DNA from 3 places in the Actinoplanes sp. SE50/110 genome. Region 3 is predicted to be linked to each of the others. Evidence: riboswitches for the same ligand, from Rfam matches in the RefSeq annotation. Region 3 holds a riboswitch; each other region holds the start of a gene.

Region 1 (2,260 bases), 1.9 Mb from region 3:
TCGGCCAGCGCGGCGACCCGGTCACCCTCGGCGATCTGGGCGAGGCCCATCTGCAGGAACATGACGTCCACGTCGTTGACCGCACCCGACGGGGCCGGGGCTGCGGAGGTGGTGCCGGCGGTGCAGCCACCCAGGAGGGCGGCGGTCAGCAGCAGGGCCGAGGCGGCCCGGCGAACCGGGCCGCTCGGTGTCATCGTCGACGACATGGTTACAGCGCGGTCCACAGAGCCGGCACGTTCGGCGGCTCCCAGCCGTTGATCGCGGTGTGTGCCTGCCGGCACTGATACGACCTACCGGCATAAACGACAACATCGCCGGCTTTGTACGTCGTGCCTGCCGCCCAGGTCGTGGTGCCCGACGTGGGCGGCGGGGTGGTCGGCGACGGCGAGACCGTCGGCGTGGGTGTGGGCGTCGGGGTCGGGGTCGGCGTGGGCGTCGTCGACCCGCCGGTGATGTTCAGGTCCACGCAGGAGTAGAACGCGTTGACCGTGTCCGCGATGTTCCACCGGGCCAGCACGGTCTGCCGCCCGGTGAAGCCTTTCATGCTCACCGTGTGCGACTTGGTCGCCCCCGGTTGCGCTCCGCCGTCGTTGAACGACGCCAGCAGCGTGTTGCCAATGAAGTATTCCCAGGTCGCGGTCGAGTGCCGCGCGGTGAGCACCCAGTTGAAGGTGACCGTCTGCCCGACCGTGGCGGCCGGCCAGCTCTTGCTGTTGTCGTTCAACACGGTGAAACGGCTGCCGCCTCCGTTGCACTGCGTCGAACCCTTCGGTGCTTCCACGCTCTGCGGTTCATAGACGATGTCGCCGCAGCCGGTCACCGCGCCGCTGGCGCAGTTGGCCTGACGGCTCGGTGGTGAGGAGATGTAGCCGTGCGCGAACGCCGGGGTGACGGCCACGAACAGCGATCCGGCGACCGCCGCGACGGTCAGGGCGGGCAGGGTGAATCGACGTCTCATAAGTTGCTCCTTGTGAGGCCACAGGGGACGACGTGTTCATCAAAGTAAATTAAGTCTTGTTAACAGTAAAGATTGTTAAGGTAATTTAAGGTCGCCGATGCCTGATGCCGCCGGTGTGATTAAGTCCGGCTTGACAGATAAGTCGGGCATTTCGCAAGATCTTGGGGCGGCACCGAGGGTGCCGCGGGCGAGGCTGTGAACCGTCAGGCGATTTGGTCGCCGAGGCCTGACGGGGAGCCAGTGGCGAAACCGACGTCCCTGGGGACACCCTGAGGGATGACAAACCCATGCAGAACACCCCGAACCCGGCCACGCTGGCACGGCTGCTCGGCAAGCACACCGAACCCCTGTTCAGCCCGGCCACCCAGGTGTCGGTCGAGGGCCGCTCGGTGCTGGTCACCGGCGCGGGTGGCTCGATCGGCAGCGAGATCGTGCGCCAGGTGCACCGGCTCAACGCCTCCCAGGTGTTCCTCCTCGACCACGACGAGGGCGCCCTGCACGCCCTGCAGCTGGAGCTGCTCGGCCACGGCCTGCTCGACAACGACAGCGTCGTGCTCGCCGACATCCGCGACGAGCAGGTGCTCGACCGGCTGTTCGCACGGATCCGGCCGGACCTGGTCTTCCACGCCGCCGCGCACAAGCACCTGCCGCTGCTGGAGCGCTACCCGGCGGAGGGCATCAAGACCAACATCCTCGGTACGGCGAACGTGGTGCGCGCCGCGGCCCGGGCCGGCGTGCGGGTGTTCGTGAACATCTCCACCGACAAGGCCGCCGCCCCGACCAGCGTGCTGGGCGCCACCAAGCGGATCGCCGAACGGGTCACCTCGGCGTGGGCCGGCGACGCGATGCGGGTCGCCTCGGTCCGGTTCGGCAACGTGCTGGGCAGCCGCGGCTCGTTCCTGCCGACCCTGCACTGGCAGCTGAGCAACAACCTGCCGGTGACCATCACCGACCCGGCCGTCACCCGCTACTTCATGACCATCCCGGAGGCCGCCGCGCTGGTCGTCGAGGCCGGGCAGATGGCCTCGGCCGGCGAGACGTACGTGCTGGACATGGGCGAGCCGATGCTGATCGAGGACGTGGTCCGCCGGATGGCCGCCGCGCTGCGCACCGAGCCGGAGATCGTCTACACCGGGCTGCGGCCGGGCGAGAAGCTGCACGAGGAGCTGCACGACGGGATCGAGATGCTGGGCACCACCGGGCATCCGCGGATCTCGACGGTCACCTCGTACGGGGCGGCCGACCGCGGTCTGCTGTACGACGTCGCCATGCTCGCCGAGCGCCTCGCCGAGCACGACGAGG
Region 2 (2,260 bases), 2.5 Mb from region 3:
CGTCGACGCCGATCCGGCCGGGCTTGCCGTGATACTGCAGCCGCAGGTCGACGAAGTGCGCCAGCTTCCGATAGATCGGGTCGGGGGAGTAGGCGACCGTCCCGTCGTAGGCGGCCGACGACTGGACCTGGGCCGAGTATGAGAAGGTCACCGACTCGCCGCTCGATGAGCTGCTCGGACTCGCCTGCGTGGCAGGCTTCATCCAGCTCAGGACGCCGAGGACCAGGCCGGTCAGCGCGCAGCAGGCGGTCCCGACGGCGAGGACGCGAAGCAGGGGATGAAGGCGGCTGACGGCCTTGACCACGACCGCGGCCGCTGTCCACGAGCCCCCTTGGCCAGCCATGCCCTTCGCTTTCCTCTCGCGTCGACGGCGACGCAGGTCTCTGCGGGTCCGGGCGCCGGCCGGGCTGCCGGCGCCGATGATCAAAAAGCCGACCATTCCCAGGGTGGCCGGGCTCAGCAGCCGGCGGACCCAGACGCCGCCCTGCGAGACGTGCAGGACCGCGCGTCCGATGAGTTGATCCGCTGTGGGGTGCGGGATGTCGATCGACTGGTTGTTGTCTCCTTTGAAGACGTAACCGGTGTCGGGATCGCCGCCGATGATGCGGTGGAGGGTTTCCACGCCGCCGACACCATGGTATGCGGCGATCTGCCCGACTTCGTAGGAATCGCTTTTGACGACGACCACCAGGTCCCCGGCGTAGTAGACCGGGTTCATGCTGATGCCGTGCGTGACGACGTAGGAGATGCGGTGGGTTCCGATGGCCCACGCGGCGATGGCCGCCATCAACAGGATGGCGGCCATCGCTTTGCGTCGGACTCGGGAAATGGCGTCCTCCGGGCGTCGGTGCCGCGGGTCTGACGCTAATGCCGGGCCTGGGGCGCCGACGGATCTTTCGGACTAGACGCCGGCCTGGACGTCGACGGTGACGGCGGTGAGCGCGGTCAGGTAGTCGGTGCCCGCGGTGGTGACGTTGCAGTCCCAGGCCGCCGGCGTCGAGTTGTAGGCGCAGGTCAAGGTGCGCACCGTGCCGACCACGGAGCCGGCGGGGGCGCTGGTGCCGGTGATGGACGCGTTGACGACGGTGGTGGTCGTGTTGAGCGCCGTGCTGTTCAGGCCTGCCAGGTAGAGCCGGACTCCGGTGATTTCCGCCTTGTTGGTGCGGCTGGAAAGGGTGACGACGCTGGTCAGCTCGGCGCCCTCGACGGTCGAGAAGGACAGCGAACCGGCCGAGATAACCTTCGTGGAGGTTGCCACGCTGTTGGTCAGGCCGGGCGCGGTGAAAGCGGTGGCTCCGGCGGCAACCACGCCGGCCGCCGCGACGCCGCCCACGAGCTGAAGCATGCTGCGCATATCTGTTCCCCTGTTCGTTCGGTGGTAGCCCAGCCGACCTCTTGGGTCCTGTGGCTTTGCGTCCCCGGCTCGCGCCGGGTTTGCCCTTCTCGCCGAGCGGACTTCGTTATCCCCTGGCATGGGGTTGTTCGGTCGTGGCCGGGTTCCGCCTAAGAGATAGCTGGGAATTCTCTCGGTCCGATCTATTTGTTCGGGGTGCATGAGAGCCGGTTCGGTGCTATCGGTTGCGCGCCGGTAGCGGATCGGGCCGGGGATTCGGGCGGGTGGTCCGGAACGGCGCTGGAACGGCTCGTGGCGGCCGTCCGGGGACGGCCGCCACGAGGGGGATGAGGTGTGACGTACAGCAAAGCAATCAAAGTTTGTAGAACGTCACGTAGTGGTCCGGGGTGAAGTAGGCGACCTTGGTGCTGCGGTTGACCACGATGCGGTAGGCGTCCCGCGAGGCGCCCTTGGCGCGGGAGTACACGTCGTACTCGTTGTAGGTGGCCGACGGCAGGTAGCCCTCACGGTTCTGGAAGGTGCCGCCGGTGTAGTTGTAGCTGCCGTACGGCCAGACGTACCAGCCGCTGCTCAGCGGCCAGCCGAGAGTCTGCCAGCCGGTGTACGCGGTGCGGGCGGCCGAGCACCGGCTGATCGTGCACGAGGAGTAGACGGCGGCCTGGGCGGCGGACGGGACGGCGAGCGCGGTGCCGGCCAGGCCCAGGATCAGGGCGAGGCTCAGCAGCAGCTTTCGGAGGCGGGGCAGGGAAGTGGTCACGTTCGTCAACTCCGATGCTTCGGGGGAAGGGAGCCCGGACATCGATCATCGTGCCTGCCCGGAACGCCCCGTGGTACCTCCCGGAAGCACCATTTCATCGGAGTTTACGAATGATTTACTGGCCGCCGAGGCCGCTCACCCAGTCGACA
Region 3 (2,260 bases):
GGGGCGAAAGCGCCCAGGATCGGCGCGGCCCAGGAGGCGGCGGCGAGCCCGGTGGCGTCGGTGACGACCTGGTAGCCGACGCTCCGGGCCTGGTCGGTGACGGTCTGGCCCTTGAACCTGCCGGCCTGCACGGTCTGGTCGAAGTACGCCTTGCCCCCGCCCAGCAGGACGTCGGGGCGGGTCTGAACCAGCTGCTCGGCGATCGAGCCGGCGCCGCCGTTGACCTTGTCGTTGACGGCGCACGCGGCCATCGACTGCGGGCCCTTGCAGCCGCGGTCGACGACGTGCGAGGCGAGCACGGCCGGGGTGGCGTCCTGCAGCTCGGCGGTGGTGACGTCACCGGTCCGGTAGCCGGCCTTCTTGGCCAGCTCCAGGATGGTCTTCACCGGGCTGCCGTCGGGCAGCACGCTGATCGCGCCGTTGTAGGTCTTGTGCCCGGTCGACCAGCCGGTGCCGGAGGCGGCCGAGTCGGTCACGTACTCGGGCAGCTCCGGGTGGGCCTTCTGCACGGCGTAGGTGGTGTACGCGCCGGTCAGCGGCAGGGTGTCCATGGCCAGGCGGCCGTTGGCGCCGACCTGGTAGTTGCGGGCGATGGTGATCTCGCTGTCGCCCATGCCGTCACCGAGCAGCAGGATGACGTTGCGGGCGGTGCCGCCCTTGATGGCGTGCAGCGCGGCCCAGGTGTTGTCCCGGTGCGAATCGCCCGCCATCGCCATCGAGGGGATCGCGACGACCGCGGCGGCGGCGGCCGCGAGGGCCACGCGTCCTCGGATATTCATAGTTGCGCACTCCCTAATCTGATTGACCGGCCCCAGGGCATCAGTCCCGGGCGACGGGAAGGTTTCCGTCCGGTACTGATCGGGTTGACAGGGCACTACGCCTGATCGACAGGGGTCGCTGCCGGGTTTCTTAGGACGAATTAGGCGTTCCGCCGAAAAGAGCCCGTTATGCCGGTTAGATTACGGATGGCGTCGCCTCACGTGGATCTTCAGTCCCCGTGTTCGCGCTGCTGAGGGCCGGGTTCCCCGGTGCCCCGACCGCCCCAAGGTGCGGTACCCGAACAGGCAACCTCGTTCCGATGACGAGGACGCAAAGCCAGGGACCTCCCTGCTGGAGGTTGCCCAGCCGCCGAAGGAGACAGGAAGAGAATGGGTCATCGACCAATCCAAGCGGCGTCGCACGAGCGAGTGCCGTTCACGTTCTGGGGACGACCTCGGATCCGGACAGTTCTGGCGACCGTGGCAGCGGCCGCGGCGGCCTTCGCCCCGGCTGTGATGGTGCCCGCGCCGGCGCTGGCAGCCAACCCCTCCACCGTTGACAACCTGACCATCACCGATGCCGGGAACTGGGAAGGCAGCAAGGTCACCTTCACGCTGACCTACACCGGCAGCTCTCCTGGCGACTTCACCATCGCCACCGCGGCGGGCTCGGCGAGCTCAGGGGCCAGCGACTTCACCGCCACCCCCAGCAAGACCTCGATCACCTTCCCGGGCACCGCGGCCAGCTCGAACAACTCGACCACGGTGACGGTGGACACGGCGGCCGACGCGGACACCGCCGACGAGACGTTCAGCCTGGTGGCCACGGACACCCTGGGCAACACCAAGTCGGGCACCGGGACGATCTACGCGGTATCCGTCTACCCGACCTTCGGGCTGACGCCGTCGACCTCGACCGTGGCGGAGACCGCGACCAAGGACGCACAGGGCAACGTCACCCAGAAGACGGTGACGGTCACCGCCACGCTGACCGCGCCGCTACCGCACGACATCAGCATCCCGGTCTCCACGGTCAACGGCGCGGACGTCGACCCGCTGAAGAACGCCACCTCCGCCGGTGGCGTGCTGCGGGACTACGACGCGCTGCCGGCGACCGCGGTGATCACCATCCCGGCGTACACGTACACCGGCACCACCACCGTTCAGCTGTACGACGACAACGTCGACGAGACGGCTACCAATGGGCAGTCCTTCACCGTGCAGGCCACGGACACCCCTGTGGTATTGGCGACCAACGTAGGCGCGAGCAAGAGCACCATTACCATCACCGATGACGACCCTACGCCGGTGGCGTCGATCGGCGATGCGACGTCCGCGGTTACCGAGGGCGGGGCGCTCAACTTCCCGGTGACCCTGGACCGCCCGTCCGACGCGACCAACCTGTCCGTCGGCTACTACACCGCGGCCGGCACGACGATGACCGGCTCCTCCGCTGGCAGCCCGTCAGATGTCACCACCCCGGGCAGCAGCACCACGCCCAA

Evidence for each region. Region 3 has a riboswitch for cyclic di-GMP ahead of ACSP50_RS33785 (Calx-beta domain-containing protein). Riboswitches for the same ligand answer to the same signal wherever they lie in the genome.
Region 1: linked by a shared signal. The riboswitch ahead of ACSP50_RS25200 (polysaccharide biosynthesis protein) and the one ahead of ACSP50_RS33785 (Calx-beta domain-containing protein) in region 3 are both predicted to bind cyclic di-GMP.
Region 2: linked by a shared signal. The riboswitch ahead of ACSP50_RS03630 (hypothetical protein) and the one ahead of ACSP50_RS33785 (Calx-beta domain-containing protein) in region 3 are both predicted to bind cyclic di-GMP.

Annotation. Positions count from the first base shown of each region.
Region 1 is NZ_LT827010.1:5,620,981-5,623,240, forward strand. Features, by position in the region: gene ACSP50_RS25190 (DUF305 domain-containing protein) at 1-194, opposite strand, end outside; gene ACSP50_RS25195 (lytic polysaccharide monooxygenase) at 209-958, opposite strand; cyclic di-GMP riboswitch class II at 1,138-1,222, shown strand; gene ACSP50_RS25200 (polysaccharide biosynthesis protein) at 1,246-2,260, shown strand, end outside.
Region 2 is NZ_LT827010.1:804,533-806,792, forward strand. Features, by position in the region: gene ACSP50_RS03625 (S24/S26 family peptidase) at 1-805, opposite strand, end outside; gene ACSP50_RS03630 (hypothetical protein) at 902-1,345, opposite strand; cyclic di-GMP riboswitch class I at 1,375-1,449, opposite strand; gene ACSP50_RS03635 (ribonuclease domain-containing protein) at 1,707-2,111, opposite strand; gene ACSP50_RS03640 (hypothetical protein) at 2,227-2,260, opposite strand, start outside.
Region 3 is NZ_LT827010.1:7,564,487-7,566,746, reverse strand. Features, by position in the region: gene phoA (alkaline phosphatase) at 1-779, opposite strand, end outside; cyclic di-GMP riboswitch class I at 1,054-1,133, shown strand; gene ACSP50_RS33785 (Calx-beta domain-containing protein) at 1,239-2,260, shown strand, end outside.